4 regions of the Leifsonia sp. Root1293 genome follow, and region 3 is predicted to be linked to each of the others. Evidence: predicted binding sites of a transcription regulator. Region 3 holds the regulator's gene; each other region holds the start of a gene.
The links. The regulator HrcA, encoded in region 3, represses chaperone genes, less so after heat shock. The targets are predictions, from matches to a motif close to TTNGCACTCGNNNNNNNCGAGTGCNAA.
Positions count from the first base shown of each region.

Region 1: the regulator HrcA is predicted to act here: its motif matches at 1,760-1,786, upstream of ASC59_RS10910 (Hsp20/alpha crystallin family protein).
Region 2: the regulator HrcA is predicted to act here: its motif matches at 3,386-3,412, upstream of groES (co-chaperone GroES).
Region 4: the regulator HrcA is predicted to act here: its motif matches at 4,332-4,358, upstream of groL (chaperonin GroEL).

Region 1 covers NZ_LMEH01000001.1:2,293,784-2,299,680, reverse strand. Annotated here, with positions in the region: gene ASC59_RS10920 (GH92 family glycosyl hydrolase) at 1-434, opposite strand, end outside; gene ASC59_RS10915 (LacI family DNA-binding transcriptional regulator) at 663-1,700, shown strand; gene ASC59_RS10910 (Hsp20/alpha crystallin family protein) at 1,857-2,300, shown strand; gene ASC59_RS10905 (DUF3072 domain-containing protein) at 2,400-2,699, opposite strand; gene ASC59_RS10900 (alpha/beta fold hydrolase) at 2,881-3,663, shown strand; gene ASC59_RS10895 (helix-turn-helix domain-containing protein) at 3,706-4,719, opposite strand; gene ASC59_RS10890 (S8 family peptidase) at 4,804-5,897, shown strand, end outside.
Region 2 covers NZ_LMEH01000001.1:1,976,418-1,982,314, reverse strand. Annotated here, with positions in the region: gene tsaD (tRNA (adenosine(37)-N6)-threonylcarbamoyltransferase complex transferase subunit TsaD) at 1-508, shown strand, start outside; gene ASC59_RS09345 (DUF4190 domain-containing protein) at 646-1,059, shown strand; gene ASC59_RS17485 (hypothetical protein) at 1,079-1,741, shown strand; gene ASC59_RS09335 (hypothetical protein) at 1,817-2,089, shown strand; gene ASC59_RS09330 (class I SAM-dependent methyltransferase) at 2,155-3,342, opposite strand; gene groES (co-chaperone GroES) at 3,487-3,783, shown strand; gene rarD (EamA family transporter RarD) at 3,970-4,893, shown strand; gene ASC59_RS09315 (ABC transporter substrate-binding protein) at 4,937-5,689, shown strand.
Region 3 covers NZ_LMEH01000001.1:999,677-1,005,573, reverse strand. Annotated here, with positions in the region: gene ASC59_RS04650 (hypothetical protein) at 1-161, shown strand, start outside; gene ASC59_RS04645 (DUF1990 family protein) at 221-871, shown strand; gene hemW (radical SAM family heme chaperone HemW) at 881-2,110, shown strand; gene ASC59_RS04635 (DUF4870 domain-containing protein) at 2,126-2,512, opposite strand; gene ASC59_RS04630 (DUF4870 domain-containing protein) at 2,685-3,125, opposite strand; gene hrcA (heat-inducible transcriptional repressor HrcA) at 3,319-4,341, shown strand; gene dnaJ (molecular chaperone DnaJ) at 4,410-5,522, shown strand; gene ASC59_RS04615 (16S rRNA (uracil(1498)-N(3))-methyltransferase) at 5,533-5,897, shown strand, end outside.
Region 4 covers NZ_LMEH01000001.1:1,836,761-1,842,657, reverse strand. Annotated here, with positions in the region: gene ASC59_RS08730 (DsbA family protein) at 1-41, shown strand, start outside; tRNA gene ASC59_RS08725 (tRNA-Thr) at 153-225, shown strand; gene ASC59_RS08720 (DMT family transporter) at 244-1,236, shown strand; gene msrB (peptide-methionine (R)-S-oxide reductase MsrB) at 1,298-1,699, opposite strand; gene ASC59_RS08710 (DUF3263 domain-containing protein) at 1,858-2,163, shown strand; gene ASC59_RS08705 (LytR C-terminal domain-containing protein) at 2,174-2,716, shown strand; gene ASC59_RS08700 (cold-shock protein) at 2,937-3,140, shown strand; gene ASC59_RS08695 (DUF3048 domain-containing protein) at 3,235-4,269, shown strand; gene groL (chaperonin GroEL) at 4,402-5,897, shown strand, end outside.

The DNA of each region.
Region 1 (5,897 bases), 1.3 Mb from region 3:
CACTTGGTGTTGGCGTCGCCGTCGGTCGCCCAGACCGCCGCCTCACCCGGGGCGTTCTCGCCGCTCGCCGTGACGGTGGTCACGTTCGGCAGCACGCTGCCGCCGCTGGCGCCATGCACGTTCTGCTGCAGCGGTGCGCCTTCTTCGCCGGCGGGGGCCGGTGCCAGCTCGACGCGGTTGGCATAGGGCGCGACGGCCTCGCCCGGCTCGAACGACGTCGACCAGTCGTCGGCACCGGATGCTGCTGCCGCTGCGGCGGTAGCCGTGGCCGCTGCGGCCGGCGACGCCACAGCCAGCGGGATGGCTGCGGCCACCAGGGCGCCTGCCAGGAGCGGCGCAGTGATGCGGCGCAGGAGGCCGGGCATCGAGCGCCGAGTTGATGTGGTGGTGGTGGTGATCGCGGCGGTGAGGCTGCGGGTGGTGCGCTCCGGCATGCGGGGCCTTTCGACACTGAAATGGCTGGAATCGGATACGCGAGGGGCATCCCTGCGAAAACCTAGCGAGGAATCGTCGGGTATGTCAACGTTGTCCTACCGATTCGGGGGACAAGAAGGGTCCATTCTTCCGTTCCATCGCGGTTCTCGACGTGCGAATGCGCGGGAATGAGCGCGTTCGTATGTCAACGCTGTCCTATGGCGGATCGTGCCCGCTATCCTGACGGGATGACGTCGACACCCCATCGCTCCCGAGCGACCATGAGCGACGTCGCCGCCGCGTCGGGCGTGAGCCTGAAAACGGTGTCGCGGGTGGTGAACGGCGTCGGCTACGTGAGCGCCGAAACTCTCGAGACCGTGCAGGCGGCGATCGAACAGCTCGGCTTCCGTCGCAATGAGTTCGCGCGACAGTTGCGGCAGGGCACCACAGCCACCATCGGGCTCGTGCTCGAAGACGTGGCTGACCCGTTCTACTCGGTGCTCACGCGCGCCGTCGAAGACGTGGCGCTGGCCCAGGACTACCTGCTGCTGTCGGCGTCATCAGCCGAGGATGCAGCGCGCTCTCGACGCATCATCGAGTCCTTCTCGTCACGTGGCGCCGACGGACTCATCATCGCACCCGCCCGCGGCACCGATCCGGCGTTCCTGCAGGCCGAGCTCGATGCCGGCTGCTCGATGGTCTTCGTCGACAGGCCGGTTCCCGGCATCCGTGCCGACACCGTGCTCGCTGAGAATCGTGGAGGCGCCGCCCGAGGCGCTGCCCATCTCCTCGCCCACGGTCATCGCCGCATCGCATTCTTCGGGGATGCTGCCTCGGTCTACACCGCCACGGAACGCCTCGCCGGCTACCGCGACGCCTTGGCGGCCGCCGACGTCGAGGTCGACGACGAGCTCATCGTGATGGCGGTTCCGCACGCAGACGCGAACGCCGTGGTGATCGACGCGGTGCTCGACCTGGACGACCCGCCCACGGCGATCTTCGCGGGCAACAACCGGTGGAGCGTGCTGCTGCTTCGCCACCTGAGGGCTCGCGGCATCCGTCCCCTTCCGGCATTCCTCGGCTTCGACGATTTCGAGCTCAGCGATGTGCTCGACCCCGGCATCACCGTGATCGCGCAGGACCCGGCCGCCATGGGCCAGCTCGCCGCAGAACTGTTGCTGCGCAGGGTCTCGGGCGACGACCGCCCGACCCAGCACATCCAGCTCGAGACCCGCCTGATCGAGCGAGGCTCCGGGGAGATTCCGGGCCCGTTCAGCGCTCGCTGAGGCGCGCAGAAGCGCGCTGTATCCCGGCGATTTTCACCATTTTCACAGCCATCGGCTGCTTGGCACTCTCCATCGTCGAGTGCTAATATTTTCGTAGTTGAGTCGATGAGGCTCAACTACAGATTCATCGTCGAACACATCCGAGAGGAGCACACCATGGCTATGACCTGGGACCCGTTCCGTGACCTTGACCGCCTCGCAGCGAGCATGCTCGACTCCCGTCAGGGACCCCGGCTGATGCCGATCGACCTGCACCGCGACGGCGACCACTACGTTCTCTCCGCCGACCTGCCCGGCGTCGATCCGGAGTCGATCGACGTCGACATCGACGGCCAGCTGCTCACGGTGCGCGCCGAGCGCACTCTGGGCACCGGGGACGACGTGCAGTGGCTCGCCCACGAGCGCCCCGCTGGTTCGTTCCTCCGCCAGCTCACCATCGGTGATGGCATCGACTCGTCGAACATCAGCGCCCACTACGACAACGGCGTGCTGAGCGTCATCATCCCGGTGTCCGAGCGGGCGAAGCCGCGCAAGGTCTCGGTGCAGTCCAACATGGCTGCATCAGGACACGAGGTGACGGCGTCGAGCAACGCGAGCTGACACGTCGAAAAGAGCACGCGTCGAGAACAGCAGAGAAGAGAAGTGAAGGTCCGCGCCCTGCAGAGGGCGCGGACCTTCTGCGTCGTCAGCCGAGGCCGCCTATTGACCGCGGCCGGTGGCCTGCTGCAGTCTCTCGATCTCGACGGATGCCTGCGCCTTCGTGAGGTCGGTCGGCAGCTCCTCGCCGGCTTCGCGGGCCAGGGTGTCGAGGTAGCTGGCCTGCGCGGCGGTCATCGGCTCGTCGCCGGTCACCCACTCGGCCGGATCCTTGCTGGCCGGATTGGCGTCGTCATCGCCGCGGCCGCCCAGGGTGTCGGCGAGGTCTGAGGAATCCGCGACATCGGGGTCTGTCGCGAGCTGCTCGCTCGAGGTCTGAGCGCTGGGGATCTGATCGCTCATGGTCTGGTCGGTCACGGTCTCTTCGTTCGAGTTCTGGTCGTTCATGAGGCGATGGTAGGCGCCATCGGCGGCGACATCCGAGTAACGGACGACGGGTTGACAACAGCTCGGAGAGTGCGCACGGGATTCCCGCGGGCCGCGCCTCTTGCCGGTGTCGGCGGGTGGTGGTCTTATGGTTCCCATGCAGCACGCAACGTCAGCGGATGGCACACCGATCGCATTCAACACGACCGGGGATGGGCCGCCCGTGCTCATCGTCGGTGGAGCCTTCTCGACGGCGGAGGCCGGTGAGCCACTGGCGGCGGCGCTCGCGTCGGCGGGCTATCAGGGAGTCACGGTCGATCGCCGGGCGCGCGGCGACAGCGGTGACACGACGCCGTACGCGCCCGAGCGAGAAGCCGAAGACCTCGCGGCCGTGATCAGCGCAGTCGGAGGCGAGGCCTCCGTTCTCGGGCACTCGTCCGGAGCGGTGCTCGCACTCTTCGCAGCCGGTCAGGGGGTTCCGATCAGGCACCTGTTCCTGTCGGAGCCGCCGTTCCACTTCGGCGAGGGCGAGCCGGCCGACGACCTGCCGGATCGACTGCAGACGCTGGTCATCGACGGCAGACCGGAGGATGCGGTCACGCTCTTCCAGCTCGAGGGCATCGGGTTGGCCGAGCCGATGGTCGAGCAGATCAAGGCGAGCCCGATGTTCGCAACACTCGTTCCGCTGGCCCAGTCCACGGTCTACGACGCCATCCTCACGGCTGCGGTCTCGACGCCGACCGACGCCATGACCTCGGTGAGTGCCCCGGTCACCGTCCTGCGCGGCGAGCCGACCTTCCCCATGCTGGTGCGCGCGGCCGGGCTGCTGGCCGAGGCGATTCCGGATGCCGAACTCGTCGTCGTGCCCGAATCACGAGACCACAGGCCCGACCCCGACGGCACCGCCCGGGAGATCGCGCTGCGACTCGGGAAGCGCTGAGGCTCAGCCCCGAGACGCCAGCCCGCGTCTGCCCGCGCGCCGTCAGACCCAGTCGCGCCGCACGGCCTCAGCGCCGAGCTGGATGCGGGTGGAGACGCCCGCCGTCTCCATGAGCTCGGCGACCCGGCGCTGCACTGTGCGCACGGAGATGCCGAGCTGGGCGCCGGCGGCGGCATCCGTCAGCCCGAGAAGCAGCAGCTTGATGAGGTCGCGATCGAGCGGCAAGAGTCCGCTGGCGCTCTCCAGGTCGGACGGGAATGACGTGGCGGTCGCCCAGAACTCGTCGAAGCTGGCGGCGACCAGGTCGAGCAGGCCGCTCGGGTGCACGAGCAGCGCGCCAGACGCCCGCTCCTCGCCATGCGACTTCATGGGGAGCAGGGCTATGGCGTCGTCGACGATGATGAGGCGCGTGGGCAGCTGGGGGAGCACGCGCACCGCAGCACCTCTCGCCGCGGCGTCGCGGGCGGCATCGAGGAAGCCGGGGCGTTCGATGACCGGCGATTCCACCAGGACGCGATAGCTCACGCCGCGGTCGAGGGCCAGGTCCTCCTCGGGGTTCTCATCGGCGGTGAGGAAGGCGATCTCGCTGAGCACGAAGGTGCCGACCCGCTCGGTGGCGGCTGCCTGCAGCTGCGCGAAGCGCTGGCGAACGGCATCCGCCCCGAGCACGACGTCGACGACATCGGGGGCGGAGCGCTGGACCGCGCCATGCCTGTACAGCTCGCTCAGCTGCACGAGCGCCTCATGCGCCTGCGACAGTCCGCGTTCGCGTTCGAGCAGCATCGGCCGCAGTGCGATCGACGGGGGAGAGGCGACGATGCGATCGGGCGCCGACGCCTGTCGGGCGATGAGACCGAGGTGCTCGAGCTCGTCGAGGATGCCGCGTGCCCGCGATGGGGACAGGCCGGCGGCGGAGGCGATGCCGTCGATGGCCGCCGACGGGGTGGAGAGCACGAGTCTGTAGACGGCCGTGTGCTCGTCGTCCAAGCCGATGGCCTCGAGCACTGCGGCCTCCGACTCGTCGTGATGGGTGCGTGGCTGGCGGATGGAAGCCATGGCATCTGTCCGCCAACAGGATAGCGAATGCGCTGTGAGAGGTTGCTTCTTAGCTCCCACCCACCACGTTCGAGAGGCCTGTCAGTGTCGAACAGCAATCCCCCGTTCTGGCGTCATCGCCGGCGCACCATCGCCGCCGCGATCGGAGGCGTCGCCATCGGCGTCGCCGGTGTCGGACTGACCTCCGTTCCCGCATCCGCCGGCCCGAACGACGCCGCCTCGTCGACCGCCGCCTCCGCGCCTGCGGCCCGATCCGCTGCCGGCACGCATTCCGTCACCCTCATCACCGGTGATCGCGTGCGAGTGACCGATCTCGGCGACGGCACCCGCGCGGTCGAGATCGAGACCGCCGTGCCCGGAGCTGCTGTGCAGTCCGTCGAACTCGACGGCGACCTGCACGTGCTCCCCAGCTCAGCGCTGCCGTACCTGGCCGCCGGTTCGCTCGACCCCGACCTCTTCAACGTCACCCAGCTGATCGAGTTCGGCTACGACGACGCGTCGGTGCCCGCGACGCCCGTGATCGTCGAGTTCGCGGATGCCGATGGCCCCGCCCTGATGACGGCTCCGGTTCCCGGGGTCGAGATCGGCACTCCCCTCGAGAGCATCGGCGGCGCGGCCGCCATCGCAGACCACGCTGCGGCAGCAGACGCCTGGTCGGCGCTCACGGGCAGCGCCGGCGGCACCGGCGCCACCGGCCCGAGCACCTTCAGCGCCGAACCGGCACTGGCCGGCGGCATCGCCTCGATCCACCTCGACGGCAAGGTGGAGGCGACGCTCGACTCGAGCGTGCCCTACATCGGTGCTCCGGCAGCCTGGGCCGAGGGCTACACCGGCGCCGGGGTGACCGTCGCCGTGCTCGACACGGGCATCGACGACACGCACCCCGACATCGCCGGGCGCGTACTCCCCGGCTCGATGAGCTTCGTTCCCGGTGAAGACGCCACCACCGACACGCAGGGCCACGGCACGCATGTGGCGTCGACCGTCGCCGGAACCGGAGCGGCCAGCGGCGGAGTGCACCGCGGCGTCGCCGACGGTGCCGACCTGCTCGTCGGCAAGGTTCTCGGCGCTGACGGCTCAGGCCAGGACTCGTGGATCATCGAGGGCATGCAGTGGGCCGGCGAGAACGCCGACATCGTGTCGATGAGCCTCGGTTCGTCGCAGGCATCCGACGGCCT
Region 2 (5,897 bases), 980 kb from region 3:
TCCGGGCGGTCCGCACATCGACAGACTGGCCGCCCTGGGCGACCCGAAGGCCATCCGTTTCCCCCGTGGTCTCACCCTGCCGAAGGACATGGCCGCCCACCGCTACGACTTCAGCTTCTCGGGCCTGAAGACCTCGGTGGCGCGCTGGGTCGAGAAGAAGCAGGACGCCGGAGAGGATGTGCCCGTCAACGACGTCGCCGCCAGCTTCCGCGAGGCCGTCGCCGACGTGCTCATCGGCAAGGCGATCGCCGCGTGCACCGACCTCGGGGTGCCGAGGCTGCTGCTGGGCGGCGGTGTGGTCGCGAACGCCAGGGTCCGTTCTCTCGCCGAGGAGCGCACGGCCGCGGCTGGCATCGCACTCCGCATCCCACCGCTGTCGCTCTGCACCGACAACGGCGCCATGATCGCAGCGCTCGGGGCGCAGCTGGTGATGCACGGACATGATCCGTCCGGTCCCGATTTCGGTGCCGACTCCACCCTGCCGGTCACCGACATCCAGGTGCGCTGAGCGGCCGGATTCCTTCCGGGTCGCGTCCGATCGTCGCGGTGTCCTCGTCGCCGTCATAGTCGCGCGTCGCCCTTTCCGCCCCTGATCAGGCGGAGTAGGGTGATGAGACGTGCGAATCCGCGGCCGGAAGGGGACCGATGACCGACGTCAACCAGCCACCTGCAGATGAGGCGGGTGGTGCAACGGTTCCGCCGGCTTCCCAGCCCGCCGCGTCCGCTGAACCGCCGGCCTACGCTCCGCCTCCGGCTCCGGCACAGGCTCCGAGCTACGCGCAGCAGCCGGCGTACGGGCAGCCGTACCCGGTGCAGCCGAAGTGGAACGTGCTGTCGATCGTCTCGTTCATCCTGTCGGTGCTGGGCATCAGCGTCGTGGGCGTCGTGCTCGGCCACATCGGATTGAACCAGGTCAAGAAGACCGGTGAGCAGGGTCGCGGCTTCGCCATCGCCGGCCTCATCCTCGGATACCTGGGCATCGTCGCCGGCATCATCCTCTTCTTCGCCGTCCTCATCCCGTTGATCTTCTTCGCCGCGTCCAACGGCGACCAGTACTGAACGAAAGCAGGCAATCACCATGAGCGATCCCACGACACCAGCGCGACCCGACGAGCCCGAGCAGCCGATCGACGGCGTCGACCCGGTCGTTCCGTCGACCGAGGCTGCCGAGCCCGCGGCCGCGACTGACGCGGGCGAGCCGACGGTCGCTGACGAGCCATCGGTTCCCGATGCCCCAGAAGCACCGCCCGTAGCGCCTCCTGCTCCTGCGGCACCGCCGGCACCACCCGCCGGTCCTCCGGCTCCTCCGGCCGGCCCTCCTGCGCCCCCGGCACCCCCGGCCTACGGAGCTGCGCCAACGCCGCCGCCGGCCTACGGCGCCCCATCCGCGTACGGCACCCAGCCGCCTGCGCCCCAGGCCTATGGCTCCGCGTACGCTCCGGGCACACCGTCATCGACACCGGTCCTCAGCCTCATCGCGTTGATCGCCGGAATCGTCGGCGTCGCCGGGTCGCTGGTCGTCGTGTGGATCCCCATCGCCGGTGGCATCCTGCAGATGCTGATCCCCGCTGCGGCGATCGTGCTCGGCTTCCTCGGCAAGAAGAAGGAGCCGGCGGCGAAGGGCATGTGGCTCACCGGAATCATCCTGGGCTTCCTCGGCGTCGTCATCGGCCTGATCTCGCTCATCTTCTGGATCGCGGTCTTCGCGTCCATCGGCGACTCGGGCTACACCACGTACTAGAGAACGCCGTAGGCGGGGGCGGATGGCCGTGATCGGCCATCCGCCCCCTGTCTCTCCACGGCGACAGGAGGAACGATGAGCCAGTCCGAGGCGGCGCTGATTCCGGAGCCGCCCAGTGCTGCCGCCAGCCTCTCCAGCTGGCTCGGGGTCGGCGGCCTGATCGTCTGCCTGTTCCTGCCGTGGGGTGCGATCGCTTCCATCGTCGCCGTGATCGCAGGCATCGCCGCGCGGCCCCACGATTCGTACAGCAGAACCAATCGGATCGTCGGCATCGCAACAGGGATCGCCGGCATCGTCGTCGCCGCGATCTGGGTGCTCGTGGTCGTCAGGATCGCCCCAGCGCCCTGAACCGCTCTGCGGCACGGGGCAGCATCGTCACGCCCTCGGACGCGTCATGTCCTCTCGACGAGACGTCAGACCCTCTCGACGAGGAGCGTCACGTGCCTGCCGGCCTGCCGGGCGAGCACGATGGTGGCGGATGCCGACCCCTTCAGCTGCAGGCGCTTGCGCAGCTGAGCCGGATCGACGTCGATGCCGCGCTTCTTGATCTCGAGCGTTCCGACCCCGCGCTCGCGCAGGGCGGCCTTCAGCTTCTTCTCGTCTGTCGGCAGCACATCGAGCACCCGGAACGCCGTAGCGAACGGGGTCTCCCGGGCGACGTCGGACGTGAGGTACGCGATCGACTCGCTCAGCATGCCCGCGTCGATCTCGCGGGCCAGGTCGCCGATGAGCCTGGCCCGGATGACGGCGCCGTCAGGCTCGTACAGGTACTCGCCCAGCGCGCGAACCTCGACGTCGGGGCTGTCGGCGTCTGCGCTGAGCTCAGCGGTGCCCGCCCGCCCGAGCAGCAGTGCCGACCGACGGATGCCGGGCCGAGCCAACGCGCCGAACCAGAGGCCCATCTCCACGAGCTGCCCGTCGACCGACACCCACTGGGCCTCGGCATCCGCCGGGATGAGGGAGCGATCGAAGCCGGGGCCCAGCTTCACGCCTGTCGGCATCCGCTCACCCAGCCCGAAGGCGAAATCGAGCGACGGCGAGTAGTCGCCGGCGTGGGTCAGCCGTTCGGTCTCGGAGTGTCCGGCCGTGCGCCGTGCCGGGTCGAGGTAGACCCCGCCGACATCCGCCAGGTCGACGTCTTCGGCGCGGGCATTCAGCACCGAAGCCGTCGGGAACGGTGCGAGGTTGTAGCTGGCGATCGCAGCTGTGACCTCGTCGGCGTCGGCAGCGGTGACCTCCAGCTCGAGGGCGGACATCGCCAGGGCGTCGCCGCCGATTCCGCACCCGAGGTCGGCCACCCTGGTGATGCCGGCCGCGCTGTAGCGGCCGGCGTGCAGAGCGGCCACCGACAGTCGCGTCGCCTGCTCGAGGCCGTCGTCGGTGAACAGCATGCGCGAGGCGAACTCACCGAACTTCCCCTCGGCCTTGGCGCGCAGCCGTGACTGGCTCAGCACACTCGCGACCAGTCCGGCCGGGTGACCCTGCGCACGCAGTCCGCTGACCAGGCGGACGACGTCGGTCTTCGCGTCCCAGGCGGGGAGGGAGTCGAGGAGCCGGAAACCCTCGGGCGTCAGAAGGTCGACGAGCTCTGAGCGATCCATGCCCCCAACGCTAACCCACGGCCCGCGGCGCAGAACGTCATCGTTGGCACTCACGTTGCATGAGTGCCAATCGCGCCCTAAACTCGTCTTAGCACTCTCATATCGAGTGTGCTAACCAGTCTTCGTTACAGAAAGAGGTCAACCGTGTCGGTCTCCATCAAGCCGCTCGAGGATCGCATCGTCATCAAGCAGGTCGAGGCAGAGCAGACCACGGCGTCGGGTCTCGTCATCCCCGACACCGCCAAGGAGAAGCCCCAGGAGGGCGAGGTCGTGGCCGTGGGCCCCGGTCGCATCGACGACAACGGCAACCGCGTGCCCCTCGACATCGCCGTCGGCGACAAGGTCATCTACTCCAAGTACGGCGGAACCGAGGTCAAGTTCTCGGGCGAGGACTTCCTGGTCCTCTCCGCTCGCGACGTCCTCGCTGTGGTCGTGCGCTAGTCGCACCCCATCGAGTGAAGGGTCCGGATGCCGACGGCATCCGGACCCTTCGTCGTTCCCCTGCCGAAAATGACCGAGCCGAGGCAGGATGTCGCGCCGCGTTGGCAGTCGGGCCGGGACGTCGCCGCCCCGACGCGGCGTAAGCTCGGACGAGTGGCTGTGACCCAGGAATCCTCGAAGACCCCTCTGGCGTCGCCGACCGACAGTGTCGGGAGAACGGGCCTGATCTACGCGATCTCCGCCTACGTGCTCTGGGGCTTCCTCCCGATCTACTTCATCGCCCTCGCTCCGGCCGGTGCTCCGGAGATCGTCTCCTGGCGCATCCTCTTCTCCCTGGTGTTCTGCGCCATCCTCCTGACCGTCACGAAGGCGTGGCGCGGGTTCGTCGCGCTGGCGCGGCAGCCGCGCATCTCGCTGACCATGGCTCTCGCTGGTGTTCTGATCCTGGTGAACTGGACGGTCTACGTCTTTGCGGCCATGACCGGTCAGGTCGTCGAGGCGGCGCTGGGCTACTTCATCAACCCGATCGTCACCGTGTTCCTCGGCGTCATCGTGCTGAGGGAGCGGCTGCGCCCGATGCAGTGGGCTGCCGTGGGCATCAGCATCGCCGCAGTGCTCGTGCTCGCGTTCGGGCACGGCAGCTTCCCGTGGATCGCGCTGGCGCTGGCGTTCTCGTTCGGCTTCTACGGGTTGATCAAGAAGCGCGTCGGCGGTCAGGTCGATGCGGTCTCCGGTCTCACGCTCGAGACGGCATGGCTCACGCCTGTCGCCATCGTCGCCCTCATCGTCGTCGGCGCGACCGGAGGCATCACGCTCGGCACGATCAGCGTCTGGCACACGGTCCTGCTCGCGGCGGCGGGTGTCATCACGGCCGTTCCGCTCCTCTTCTTCGCCGCGGCGTCGAGGCGCCTCCCACTGATCTACATGGGGTTCATCCAGTACTTCGCCCCGTTCATCCAGTTCCTGGTCGGCGTGGTGCTCCTGCACGAGGCGATGCCGCCCGAGCGCTGGGTCGGGTTCAGCCTGGTCTGGGTCGCCCTCGCGGTGCTCACGATCGACATGGCGCGCTCGGCGCGCAGTGCGCGGCGCGCATCCGTCGAATTGGTCTGACCCGCCGCTAGGCTGGCGCCCGGCAGAAGGGGAGAACCGCCGTATGAGGACCCACCGTTCGGTTGCGCTGGCGGCTGTCGTGGCAGGAGCATTGCTGCTCACGGGCTGCACGGCCGAGGGCGAACCGAAGCCGACGCCGACTGCCACCCAGACCCCGGCGCCCGTCATCCCCGGCGACGGATCGCTGCGCCTGATGACGGTTCTCGACATGGCAGGCAAGCCTGCAGACGTCTCCCAGGCGCAGGTCGCCGGAGTCGAGCTGGCCGTGCGCGAGCTCGACGAACAGGGCGGAGTGCTCGGAGCTCCCGTCGTCGTCGTGCACCGCTCGACGTCGACGGGTGCCGCCGACATCGTGAAGGAGCTCGCCGATCGCAGCATCGACGTGGTGCTCTGGGCGGCGGTGGGCGACATCCCCGAGGAGATCACCGCCGTCAGCGGTACCACGACTGTCGTGCGCATCGGCCCGGCGGGCTGGAAGCCGGACAAGTCGTTCTCGGCCAGGCTGAAGTCCGCCGATCCCGGAGCGATATCGCTCTGGGGCGGTCCGGAGGCCTATGACACCACGATGCGGGTGGCCCTGGCCGCGACAGAGGCGGACAACGATTCCGGAAGCGCGGTCGCCGAGGCGATCACGGCGGTCTCGAGCGGCGGCTTCTCGTGCGTCAGCTTCGGTGAATGCGCCGCGGCGCTCGCCGACGACGCCTCCATCGTCTACGCGGGGGTCACGGGAACCGGTGGCCTCGCGCAGGCCACTCCCGAACCCGAGCCGAGTCCCACGAAGGCCAAGAAGAAGTAGCTCGCGGGGGCGGCATCCGACGCGTGAAAACGTCGCTGGAATGTGCCCGTAGTACAGATTCCGTTGTTTCAGGCCCGTCAGTTTGCCGGGATGTAACAATTTGAACGGTTTTACCGCACTGTGACCAAGTTGGCTTGTCCGGCCCATGATCGCCCAATACTGTGGCACCACGGCAGTCTTCCGGACTGCCATCTGTGTACACATTCCT
Region 3 (5,897 bases):
AGGCCGCCGAGCTCCGTGCGTCGACGGGGGCTCTGTTCGTGCGCGACGACCAGCCACTCGTGCGCTGGAGTGCCGGCGCCGGCGATGCCGCGGCCGTGCCGCTGGAGCGCTACCTGTCCGACAGGGTGGATCTGCTGGTGAACCCGCCCGCAGGGGCATGACGCGGCGCGACAGCTGCCCGTGAACGAGCCGATCGGCGCTGTCGGCGTAAGCTGGAGGGATGCGCCGTTCCACCTTCGTCGGAGAGCCGGTCACCTACGGGGCGATCGGTGGCACCCTCGCCCCCGACCTCCTCGCGTACCCGCCCGCCGGTTACCGTGCCGAAGAGCACACCGTCCGCCTCGGCAGCGGTTCCGAGCGCTTCTCGATCGCCTCGTCGTCCCTCATGACGTGGGGCGTGCAGCGCGGCAGCGGCATCGAGGTCACCGAGGTGCGTTCCGGCACAGGCACGCAGTACACCGGCCTGGTCTTCAACGACGACGGGACGCCCGCGGCCGAGCAGCCCGCCCTCCAGGCCGAGGAGCGCTACGGTCCCGACGGCTCGCCGTTCATCACGGCCGGGATGACCGCGAAACTCAAGCTGCACATGTGGCGGCTCACCTTCACGGCTCCGGTGCGCGTCATCTACGTCATCGACGAACCCGGCCGGGTCGGCTTCGCGTACGGCACCATGCCGGGGCACCCCGAGAGCGGCGAGGAGGCCTGGGTGGTCGAGCACCGCGACGACGACTCGGTCTGGCTCACGATCCGCTCTTTCTCGCGGCCGAGCACGGCGTTCTACAAGCTCGCGGCTCCCGTGCTGCGGTCGGTGCAGAAGCGCTACACCAAGCGCTACCTGCGGGCGCTGCATCCGGTCGCCGCGGCCGCCTAGGCCCGAGCCATGCCCAGCGCACTTCCCCTCGCCGATCCGGCGCCCGCCGACGGTTTGCTGCCGCCGTCAGCCATCGCCGGAGCCGAGGCGCGCACCTTCGGCGTCTACCTCCACGTGCCGTTCTGCCGGGTGCGCTGCGGCTACTGCGACTTCAACACGTACACCTCCGACGAGATTCGCGGGGTGAAGCAGTCCGACTACGCGAGCCAGGCCTCCCTCGAGGTCGCTGCCGGAGCCGGAATCCTCTCGGAATCCGGCCTGCCGAGGCGCTCCGCGAGCACTGTCTTCTTCGGCGGCGGCACTCCGACTCTGCTTCCGGCTGGCGACCTCGTGCGGATGCTCGATGCCGTGCGGTCGTCATTCGGCATCGCGCCCGACGCCGAGATCACGACGGAGGCCAATCCCGATTCCGTCGACGCCGAGTACCTCTCGACGCTGGCTGCGGCGGGCTTCACGCGCGTCTCCTTCGGCATGCAGTCGGCCGTGCCCCACGTGCTGGCCACCCTCGAGCGCACGCACGACCCGGCGCGCATCCCTCTCGTCGTCGCCTGGGCGAGGGACGCCGGCCTCGACGTCAGCCTCGACCTCATCTACGGCACACCTGGGGAGTCGCTCGCCGACTGGCGGTCCAGTCTGGAGCACGCCATCGCTCAGAGCCCGGACCACCTGAGCGCCTACTCGCTCATCGTCGAGGACGGCACGAAGCTCGCCAGGCAGATCAAGCGTGGCGAGGTCACCCAGCCAGACGAGGACCTGCAGGCCGACATGTACGAGATGGCCGACCGGATGCTGTCCGAGGCCGGGTACGAGTGGTACGAGGTCTCCAACTGGTCGCGCGGCGAGGAGCACCGGTCGCGCCACAACCTGGCGTACTGGCAGGGCGGCGACTGGTGGGGGGTCGGGCCGGGTGCCCACAGTCACGTGGGCGGAGTGCGGTGGTGGAATGTGAAGCATCCGGCCGCCTATGCGGATCGCGTTCTCGCCGGCGTCTCACCCGGTGCCGGGCGCGAGACCCTGGATGCAGAGACGCGCGAGGTGGAGCGGGTGCTGCTGCTGGCCCGCATCCGCGAGGGCATCCCCGTGTCCTCACTCCACGCCCCCGGACGCCATGCCGTCGCCGGTCTCATCGCCGACGGCCTGATCAACGCGAAAGCCGCCCTGTCCGGATCAGTGGAACTGACCCTGACAGGGCGGCTTCTGGCTGACGGTGTCGTGCGGCGACTCCTCGCCGACGACTGATCAGAGTCGGTCGACCTAGCTGACGAACTTGATGGTCAGCGGGTAGGTGTACAGCTGGCCCGCGTTGGCCTTCACGGCGGCGATGATGCCGAAGACGATCGCCAGCACCCAGGCCGCAGCCAGGATGAGGAACCCGATCAGGATCAGCGTCAGGATGCTGCCGACGACGTAGACGATGAGCAGCGTGATCTGGAAGTTGAGGGCCGTCGCGGTGTGCTCGCGGATGAAGGGCCCCTTGTCCTTCAGGACCAGGTAGCCGATCAGCGCCGGCAGGAAGCCGAACAGGATTCCACCGATGTGGATCAGCGTCGCCCACAGCTTCTCGTCGGCGGGGCTGAGGTTGCCTCCGGGTGCCTGGTACGGGTTCTGCGGCGGGGGAGGAGGAGGTGTTGCGTCGGACATGGTGACTCCTTGTGGTCAGTCATCGATGAGGCTGATTCTCCCGCGCGGACGGTCGAAGGCCCGGTGGGTGCACTGAAACGATAGCGCCACCGATGCTGCGGTCACACGATCTTCCGCGAAGTGTCGGTGCGAGTCGGTCGGGACCCGGGCAGGAACGAACCGGGTGCGGGAGTCAGCGCACCAGTCGCAGCGCGAAGGGATACCTGTAGCTGCCGCCGTTGTTGACGCGCACGCCGCCGATGATCGAGAAGATCACGTCGATGATCACGAGTGACCAGCCGATGATCTGGAACAGCGGCCCCAGCACGATCCAGACCGGGCCCAGCCACCAGAACAGCGTTCCGAGGATGGTCGCCACGATTCCCCAGACGATGATCGCGCCGACCATCGTGATCTGGAAGTTCAGGGCCTCCCGTGCCTCGTCGCGGGTGAGGTGGCCGCGCTTGCCGAGGACGAGGTAGATGATGAGTGCGGGAAGGATCGCCAGCACCGCCGCCCAGCTGCTGAAGAACCCGAGAATGGCGATGGCTCCTCCGAAGTGCGCGAACGACGCCCACTGGCGGTCCTCGGTGGCCGAGAACGGCTCGTCGGGCGTTCGATTGCTGTCGCTCATTGCGGGGGACTCCTTCTGGTACTGATGCGCATGGCTGTCGCCGTTCGAGCCTGACGGCGCGGGCCGTGCGGGTTGCGGCTTCACGCTACTGTTCGAAACTCGGCCCGGCAAACGACTCTTGCCCGACGGTCGGGTAGAATTGGCACTCATAGTTTACGAGTGCTAAGAAGCAGCGGCAGGGAGTGGTGAGCAGATGGTGTCGGAACGTTCCCTCGCCGTGCTGAGGGCCATCGTGCACGACTACGTGGCCTCTCGTGAGCCGGTCGGCTCCAAGGCCATCGTCGAACGGCATTCGTTCGGCGTCTCGGCCGCCACGATCCGCAACGACATGGCGTTGCTCGAGGAGGAGGAGCTGATCGCGGCTCCGCACACCTCGTCTGGCCGCATCCCGACCGACAAGGGCTACCGCCTCTTCGTCGACAGGCTCACCGACGTGAAGCCGCTCTCGGCCGCGCAGCGTCACGCCATCGAGACTTTCCTGGGCGCATCCGCCGACTTCGACGACGTGCTCGGCCGGACGGTGCGCCTGCTCTCGCAGCTCACCCACCAGGTCGCCCTGGTGCAGTACCCCTCGCTCAGTCGCGCTCGGGTGCGCCACATCGAGCTCGTCGGGCTCAGCGACACCAGGCTGCTCTCGGTGCTCATCACCGACAACGGTCGCGTCGAGCAGCGGGTCATCGAATTCGCGGCCCCCATCGACGAGCAGCAGCTGGCCGAGCTGCGCACCCGCCTGAACGGTGTCCTGGGCGGCCTCGCCATGACGGATGCGGCCGAACGTCTGAGCGGCCTGGTCGACGATGTCGCCCCCGATGCCCGGGAGCTGGCGGCAGCGATCGTGCAGGCACTGGGCGAGCAGGTGCTCGCACACCGCCAGGATCGCCTCGTGATGGCCGGAGCCGCCAACCTGGTGCGCACCGAGAGCGACTTCTCCGGCAGCATCTTCCCCGTCATGGAGGCCATCGAGGAGCAGGTGGTTCTGCTGCGCCTGTTCGGCGAGATGGCCGCGGACCAGAATGCGGTCTCGGTGAGCATCGGCCGGGAGAACGAGTCGTTCGGCCTCGGTGAGACCTCGATCATGCTGAGCGGATACTCGGCGTCGCAGGGCGATGTCGCGAGCGTCGGCCTGCTCGGCCCGACGCGCATGGACTACTCCAACAACATGGCGGCGGTCCGTGCCGTCGCCCGCTACCTCTCGAAGCTCCTCGCCGAGGGTTGAGGGGCATCCCAGGAACATCTCACGAGGCCGATGACCGGCGTTCGTGAGCGGAAAGGAATCGGCTGCCTGTGGCTGACCACTACGAAGTACTCGGCGTCTCGCGAGAGGCGACCAACGACGAGATCAAGAAGGCCTACCGCCGACTCGCCCGTGAACTGCACCCCGATGTGAACCCCGGAGCGGACGCCTCGGAGCGGTTCAAGCTCGTCACCCACGCCTACGACGTGTTGAGCGATCCCAAGCAGCGCCAGCAGTACGACCTCGGCGGCCAGGGCGGCTTCGGAGGAGCCGGCGGAGGCGACTTCGGTGGCTTCGGCGACATCTTCGAGACCTTCTTCGGTGGGGGCGGCAACGGAGGTCGCCGTGGACCACGATCGCGTCGCGAGCGCGGCCAGGACGCGCTGCTGCGCGTCGAGGTGGACCTCGACGAGATCATCTTCGGCACCCACCGCGAGATCGAGGTCGACACGGCGATCCTGTGCGAGACCTGCCAGGGGTCCTGCTGCCAGCCCGGAACCCACCCCGTCACCTGCGACATCTGCCACGGAACCGGCAGCATCCAGCGAGCCGTCCGTTCGCTGCTCGGCAATGTAATGACCTCGAGCCCCTGCGGCACCTGCCGCGGATACGGCACCGTCATCGCGTCGCCGTGCGTCACCTGCCAGGGCCAGGGTCGCGTGCGCGCGCGCCGCACCGTTCCCGTCGACATCCCGGCCGGCGTCGACACGGGTGTGCGTCTCCAGATGCCGGGCAGCGGAGAGGCCGGCCCTGCCGGCGGACCCAACGGCGACCTCTACCTCGAGATGAAGGTGCGCCACCACGACGTCTTCAGCCGTGACGGCGACGACCTCCTCTGCACGCTCGAGGTTCCGATGACGGATGCGATCCTCGGTACGACGGCAACGGTGCACGCCCTCGACGGCGACGTCGAGGTGGAGCTGAAGCCCGGCGTGCAGAGCGCCGAGATCATCACTGTGCGCGACAGGGGCGTCACGAAGCTTCGGGGCAACGGACGAGGCGACCTCAAGATCGGCGTGCAGGTCGTGACGCCGATGAAGCTCAGCGGCAAGGAACGTGAGTTGATCACGCAGTTCGCGCGATCGCACAAAGCTCCGAAGCCGGCACTGACCCACTTCCAGCAGGGACTGTTCGCGAAGCTGCGCGACCGCTTCCTCGGCTGATCGGATCATCGTGAGCTCGCTCTACCTGCGCGACGACCTCGAGCCGGATGCGGTCGGCGACTCCGTGAGCATCACGGGAGCCGAAGCACGCCACGCCGTCACAGTCGGGCGCACCCGGGTGGGCGAGACTCTCTCGATCGGCAACGGGAGGGGGCTCATCGTCACCGGCGAAGTCGTCGCTGCGGCCCCGAGCGAACTCTCGATCTCGGCCGACCGGGTGCAGCTCGTGGACGCGGCCTCGCCCCGCCTCGTGCTCGTACAGGCCCTCGCGAAGGGCGACCGCGACGAACTCGCCGTGCAGGCGGCGACCGAACTCGGCGTCGACGCCGTCATCCCCTGGGCCGCCAGCCGCTCGATCTCCCGCTGGGACGCCGC
Region 4 (5,897 bases), 840 kb from region 3:
CGACGCCCACGCCGACTCCGACGCCGACCCCTGCTGGCTGAGTCGCCTCGTCGCTGAACGGATGCCCGCCCTCCTGGTGAGGGCGGGCATCCGTCGTTCGAGCGCCGGGTGCACTTCGGATAGGATCGACACTCGAAGTCGCGAGGCTTCCTGCCGGCTTGGCGCAATTGGTAGCGCACCGCTCTTGTAAAGCGGGGGTTGCGGGTTCGAGTCCCGCAGCCGGCCCCGATCGGGGGAATGCACGTGACACAGCAGGACGCACCCGCCGCGACGGCTGCTCCGCACGCCGCCCCGGCACGCCCGGCGATCATCGGCGCGGTGGCCTGCGCCGTCGTGTCGGGCGTGCTGGTCGCCGTGCAGTCGCGCATCAACGGCGAACTCGGCCGGCAACTCGGCGACGGCTTCGCTGCCGCGCTCATCTCCTTCGGCAGCGGCCTCGTCATCCTGCTCATCGCACTGGCGCTGTGGCGGCCGGGGCGTGCCGGTTTCCGGCGCCTGCCCGCCGCGCTCCGCGACGGTCGGCTGCGCTGGTGGATGCTGTTGGGTGGAGCGGCCGGTGCCTTCCTCGTGCTCACCCAGGGGCTGACAGCAGCGGTGCTCGGCGTCGCGCTGTTCAGTGTCGCCACGGTCGCCGGCCAATCGATCAGCGGGCTTCTCGTCGACCGCACGACGTTGGTATCCGGCGGTCCGCGCCCCCTCACCGTTCCGCGGGTCGTCGGGGCGGTACTCGCCATCCTCGCCGTCATCGTCTCGGTGGCGACGCAGCTGAACGGCGACGCCCCGTTCTGGATGCTGCTGCTGCCCTTCCTCGCCGGGCTCGGGCTCGGCTGGCAGCAGGCCGTCAACGGCAGGGTGCGCGAGAGCGCCGAGAGCGCGTTGACGGCCACCGTCGGCAACTTCGCCGTCGGCACGGTCGTGCTCCTGGTCGCCTTCCTCGTGCACGCTCTCATCGTCGGCTGGCCGCAGTCGCTGCCGACGGAGCTCTGGCTCTACCTGGGCGGCGTCATCGGCTGCGTGTTCATCGCCGCAGCGGCCGTCCTCGTGCGCATCACGGGAGCCCTCCTCCTGTCGCTGGCCATGATCGCGGGTCAGCTCGTCGCGGCGGTCGTCATCGACACGACGCTGCCCGGTCACGCCGGATCGCTCGCCGTGACTACCGTCGTCGGCACCGTGCTCGCCCTCGCCGCCGTCGTGGTGGCCGGGGTGAACTGGCGTCAGTTCAGACGCGCAGCCTGACCTTCTCGTCGGGGGAGCCCCGTCAGGAAGGCGTCGGGCGTCACGCTTCAGGCGTCCGGCTTCAGGCGTCGGGCGTGAAGTTGAGCGCGATCGAGTTCATGCAGTACCGGTCACCGGTGGGGGTTCCGAAACCGTCGGGGAAGACGTGGCCGAGGTGCGAACCGCAGGTGGCGCAGCGAACCTCGGTGCGCTCCATTCCGAGAGTCGTGTCGGCGATCAACTGAACGGCCTCGGGTCGAACGGATTCGTAGAAGCTCGGCCAGCCGCATCCGGAGTCGAATTTCGTGCCGCTCTTGAAGAGCTCGGCGTTGCAGGCACCGCAGGTGTAGATGCCGCCCCGTTCCTCGTCGAGGAGTTCGCCCGTCCACGGGCGCTCCGTCGCAGCCTCGCGGAGCACCTGGAACTGCTCAGCGCCCAATTCCTCGCGCCACTCGTCGTCGGACTTCGATACCTGGTAACTCATGGGGTCCTTCCGGGGATTCAGCGTCGACGTGGGACAACGCCCATATCGATGATCGCATTCCGACGGGCCGGGTGACGCGCCGTTGCGGCGCGATGGCTCGTGCCTATGATGGCGGCAAGCCGACCCGAACCGGTCGCGGTCGTCTGTGGGAGGTGCGTATGGCCGAGGCGAGTGAGAACCGACAGCACACCGCACGTGCGTCGTCCGGGTTGTCGGAGCGCGAGGAGGCGGTGCTCGCGTTCGAGAGGCAGTGGTGGAAGCACGCCGGCGCGAAGGAGCAGGCGATCAGGGCCGAATTCGGTCTGTCAGCGGCCCGCTACTATCAAGTGCTGGGAGCCCTCATCGACTCACCGCTCGCACTGGCGTACGACCCCATGCTCGTCAAGAGGCTGCAGCGGCTCCGCGACGCCCGCACCGAGGCACGCCGACGACGATCCCTCGGCACCACTGACGACACGAACTGAACCGGGAAGAATGGCCACCTCGTACCCTGAAGACCGCTTCGACGACATCCCCAAGGATCTCGAGCGGGTCGGAGCCCACCGTTCCCCCCGCAAACGCGGCCGTGGCTGGATCGCCGTCGGCTGGGCCGCGTTGGCGACCGCGATCCTGGTGGTCATCGGCGCGGTGGCCATCATGCTGTTGAACAACGGGCTCGATTCCGCTCCCGGCGACACCAGTGCTCCCGAGACACCGGCAGCCACCGCCACCGCCGAGCCCACTCAGGACCCCTCCGTGAGCATCACCGTGCTGAACGGCACGGGCACGTCCGGCCTCGCCCGCGAGGTCGCCGACTCTCTGACCGCGGCCGGCTGGACGGTCGGGGCAGCATCCAACGCCGACAAGCAGGACTACACCGCCACAGTCGTGTACTACGCCGATGCGACGCTGGAGGGCGCCGCCCGCGGTCTCGCGGCCGCCGTTCCCGGAGCCGACGTGCAGTTCTCGCAGGACTTCGCGGATGCAGGAGCGCAGCTCGTGGTCGTGGTCGGATCCGACTACGAATCGCCCGCCTGACGCTCGCTTCGAGCGCCCCGCGCGGACTGTGTGACGAATCGTTGCCAATCTGCGATGAAAAGCAGCGTTCCATCCCTTGTCGTCGCCGTCGATTTCAGTAACATCTGGTGCTGGTCGAACAATTTCCGCGAGAGCGGAGACGTAGGCGCAGTTCACTGCGACAGGCCCGGTACAGGCATTTGGGCAGGTGCTGCGAGTTACACAGCAATGGGAGCAACGAATGGCGAACGGAACCGTCAAGTGGTTCAACGCTGAAAAGGGCTATGGGTTCATCACGGTCGACGGTGGGGGTCAGGACGTCTTCGTTCACTACTCCGCCATCGACATGGCGGGCTACAAGGTTCTCGAGGAGGGCCAGCAGGTGGTCTTCGAGGTCGGAACCGGAAACAAGGGCCCCCAGGCCGAGTCGGTCCGACTCGCCTGATCAGCACGATCTGAGGGCATAGCCCGTGTCCTAACGCCGTCCGGGTGACCGGGCGGCGTTAGTGTTTGGTCGGAGAACCGACTGAGGGGTGCGGATGAGTCGACAAGCTGTGCTGGCCACGATCATCGTGCTGCCCGCGATCCTGCTCGCCGCAGGATGCACCTCGGCCGCGCCCACGAAGACGGCGACCCCGACCCCCACCGGGCCTGCCTACGTCTCGACGTACGAGGCGCCGGCGGCGACCCAGTTGGCTCCGCTGCGCGGAAACACTGTTCCCGCCGGCAGCATGGCGCATCCGTCCCTCGTCGCGAAGATCGACAACCACGAGGCCGCGCGGCCGCAGGTGGGGCTCGATCGCACCGACATCGTCTTCGAGGAACTCGTCGAGGGCGGTCTCACCCGCTACGCGGCAGTCTGGCACTACGACATCCCGAGCGAGATCGGCCCGGTCCGATCGATCCGTCCCATGGATCCCGACATCATCTCGCCGTTCGGAGGTCTCGTCGCCTATTCGGGCGGCCAGGAGATCTTCGTCAACATGATGATGAACACTCCCGTGCGCAACCTGGTCTTCGACTACGACACCTCGGGCATCTTCTACCGCTACGACGCCCACGAGGCACCGCACAACGTCATCCTGCACGCCTCGGATGCGGTGAAGCAGGCGAGCGACCTGGCGGCTCCCAAGCAGCAGTACGCCTACTCGACCGACATCGCGTCGTCGACGGCTGCCCTCGACGGTGCGCCCACCGCGAACATCGCAGTCGTCTTCTCGCCGGAGCGCTACCCGAACTTCACCTGGGACGAGGCCAACAAGGTGTGGCTTCGCAACCAGGAGGGCGCGCCCGACCTCGACGACAAGGGCAAGCAGCTGCAGGCCACGAACGTCATCACGATGCGCGTCGACATCGACGGCACCTACGGCGAGGTGCCGAAGACGGTCCTGACCGGGTCCGGAGCTGCTACGGTCTCGACAGGCGGCAAGACCGTCAACGCGACCTGGTCGAAGAAGGATGCCGGGAGCGCCATCCGCTTCGTCGACGGCAATGGTGTCGTCGTGAGGCTGGCTCCCGGCAACACCTGGATCGAGCTCGTTCCCAACGGCCAGGGCTCGGTCGCACTGCAGTAGTCGTTCGCTTCCCACGGCGTCCCACCGGCTTGCACTCGCGACATCAGAGTGCCAGAATCGAATTAGCACTCGTTTGGATTGAGTGCTAACTAGACGCAGATTGAAACGTCCGGGAAGGGACGAGAATCACACATGGCAAAGATCATTGCTTTCAACGAGGAGGCCCGTCGCGGCCTCGAGCGCGGACTCAACATCCTCGCGGACGCCGTCAAGGTGACGCTTGGCCCGCGCGGTCGTAACGTCGTCCTCGAGAAGAAGTGGGGCGCCCCCACCATCACGAACGACGGTGTCTCCATCGCCAAGGAGATCGAGCTCGACGACCCGTACGAGAAGATCGGTGCGGAGCTCGTCAAGGAGGTCGCCAAGAAGACCGACGACGTCGCAGGTGACGGCACCACGACCTCGGTCGTTCTCGCCCAGGCACTCGTGCGCGAGGGCCTCCGCAACGTCGCCGCCGGCGCAGACCCCATCAGCCTCAAGCGCGGCATCGAGAAGGCCGTCGCCGCTGTGACCGCCGAGCTCGTCGCCAACGCCAAGGAGGTGGAGACCAAGGAGGAGATCGCTGCGACCGCTTCCATCTCCGCCGGAGACCCCGAGATCGGCGCGCTCATCGCCGAGGCCATCGACAAGGTCGGCAAGGAGGGTGTCGTCACCGTCGAGGAGTCGAACACCTTCGGCACCGAGCTCGAGCTGACCGAGGGCATGCGCTTCGACAAGGGCTACCTGTCGGCGTACTTCGTCACCGACCCCGACCGCCAGGAAGCCGTCTTCGAAGACCCCTACATCCTGATCGTCAACGGCAAGGTCTCCAACATCAAGGACCTCCTGCCGATCGTCGACAAGGTCATCCAGACCGGCAAGCAGCTCCTCATCATCGCCGAGGACGTCGACGGTGAGGCTCTGGCCACGCTCGTCGTGAACAAGATCCGCGGCATCTTCAAGTCGGTCGCCGTCAAGGCTCCCGGCTTCGGCGACCGTCGCAAGGCCCAGCTGCAGGACATCGCCATCCTCACCGGTGGTCAGGTCATCTCCGAGGAGGTCGGTCTCAAGCTCGAGAACGCCACCCTCGACCTGCTCGGCAAGGCTCGCAAGGTCATCATCACCAAGGACGAGACGACCATCGTCGAGGGTTCGGGTGACGAGGAGGCCATCGCCGGCCGCGTCGCGCAGATCCGCGCCGAGATCGAGAACACGGACTCGGACTACGACCGCGAGAAGCTCCAGGAGCGCCTCGCCAAGCTCGCCGGTGGCGTCGCCGTCATCAAGGCGGGTGCAGCGACCGAGGTCGAGCTCAAGGAGCGCAAGCACCGCATCGAGGACGCCGTGCGCAACGCGAAGGCAGCCGTCGAAGAGGGCATCGTCGCCGGTGGTGGCGTCGCCCTCATCCAGGCCGGCAAGACCGCGTTCGAGAAGCTCGAGCTGGTCGGCGACGAGGCGACCGGTGCGAACATCGTCAAGGTGGCCATCGACGCTCCGCTCAAGCAGATCGCCCTCAACGCGGGCCTCGAGCCCGGCGTCGTGGTCGACAAGGTGCGCAACCTCCCCGTCGGCCAGGGCCTCAACGCCGCGACCGGCGAGTACGTCGACATGCTGGCTGCCGGCATCAACGACCCGGTGAAGGTCACCCG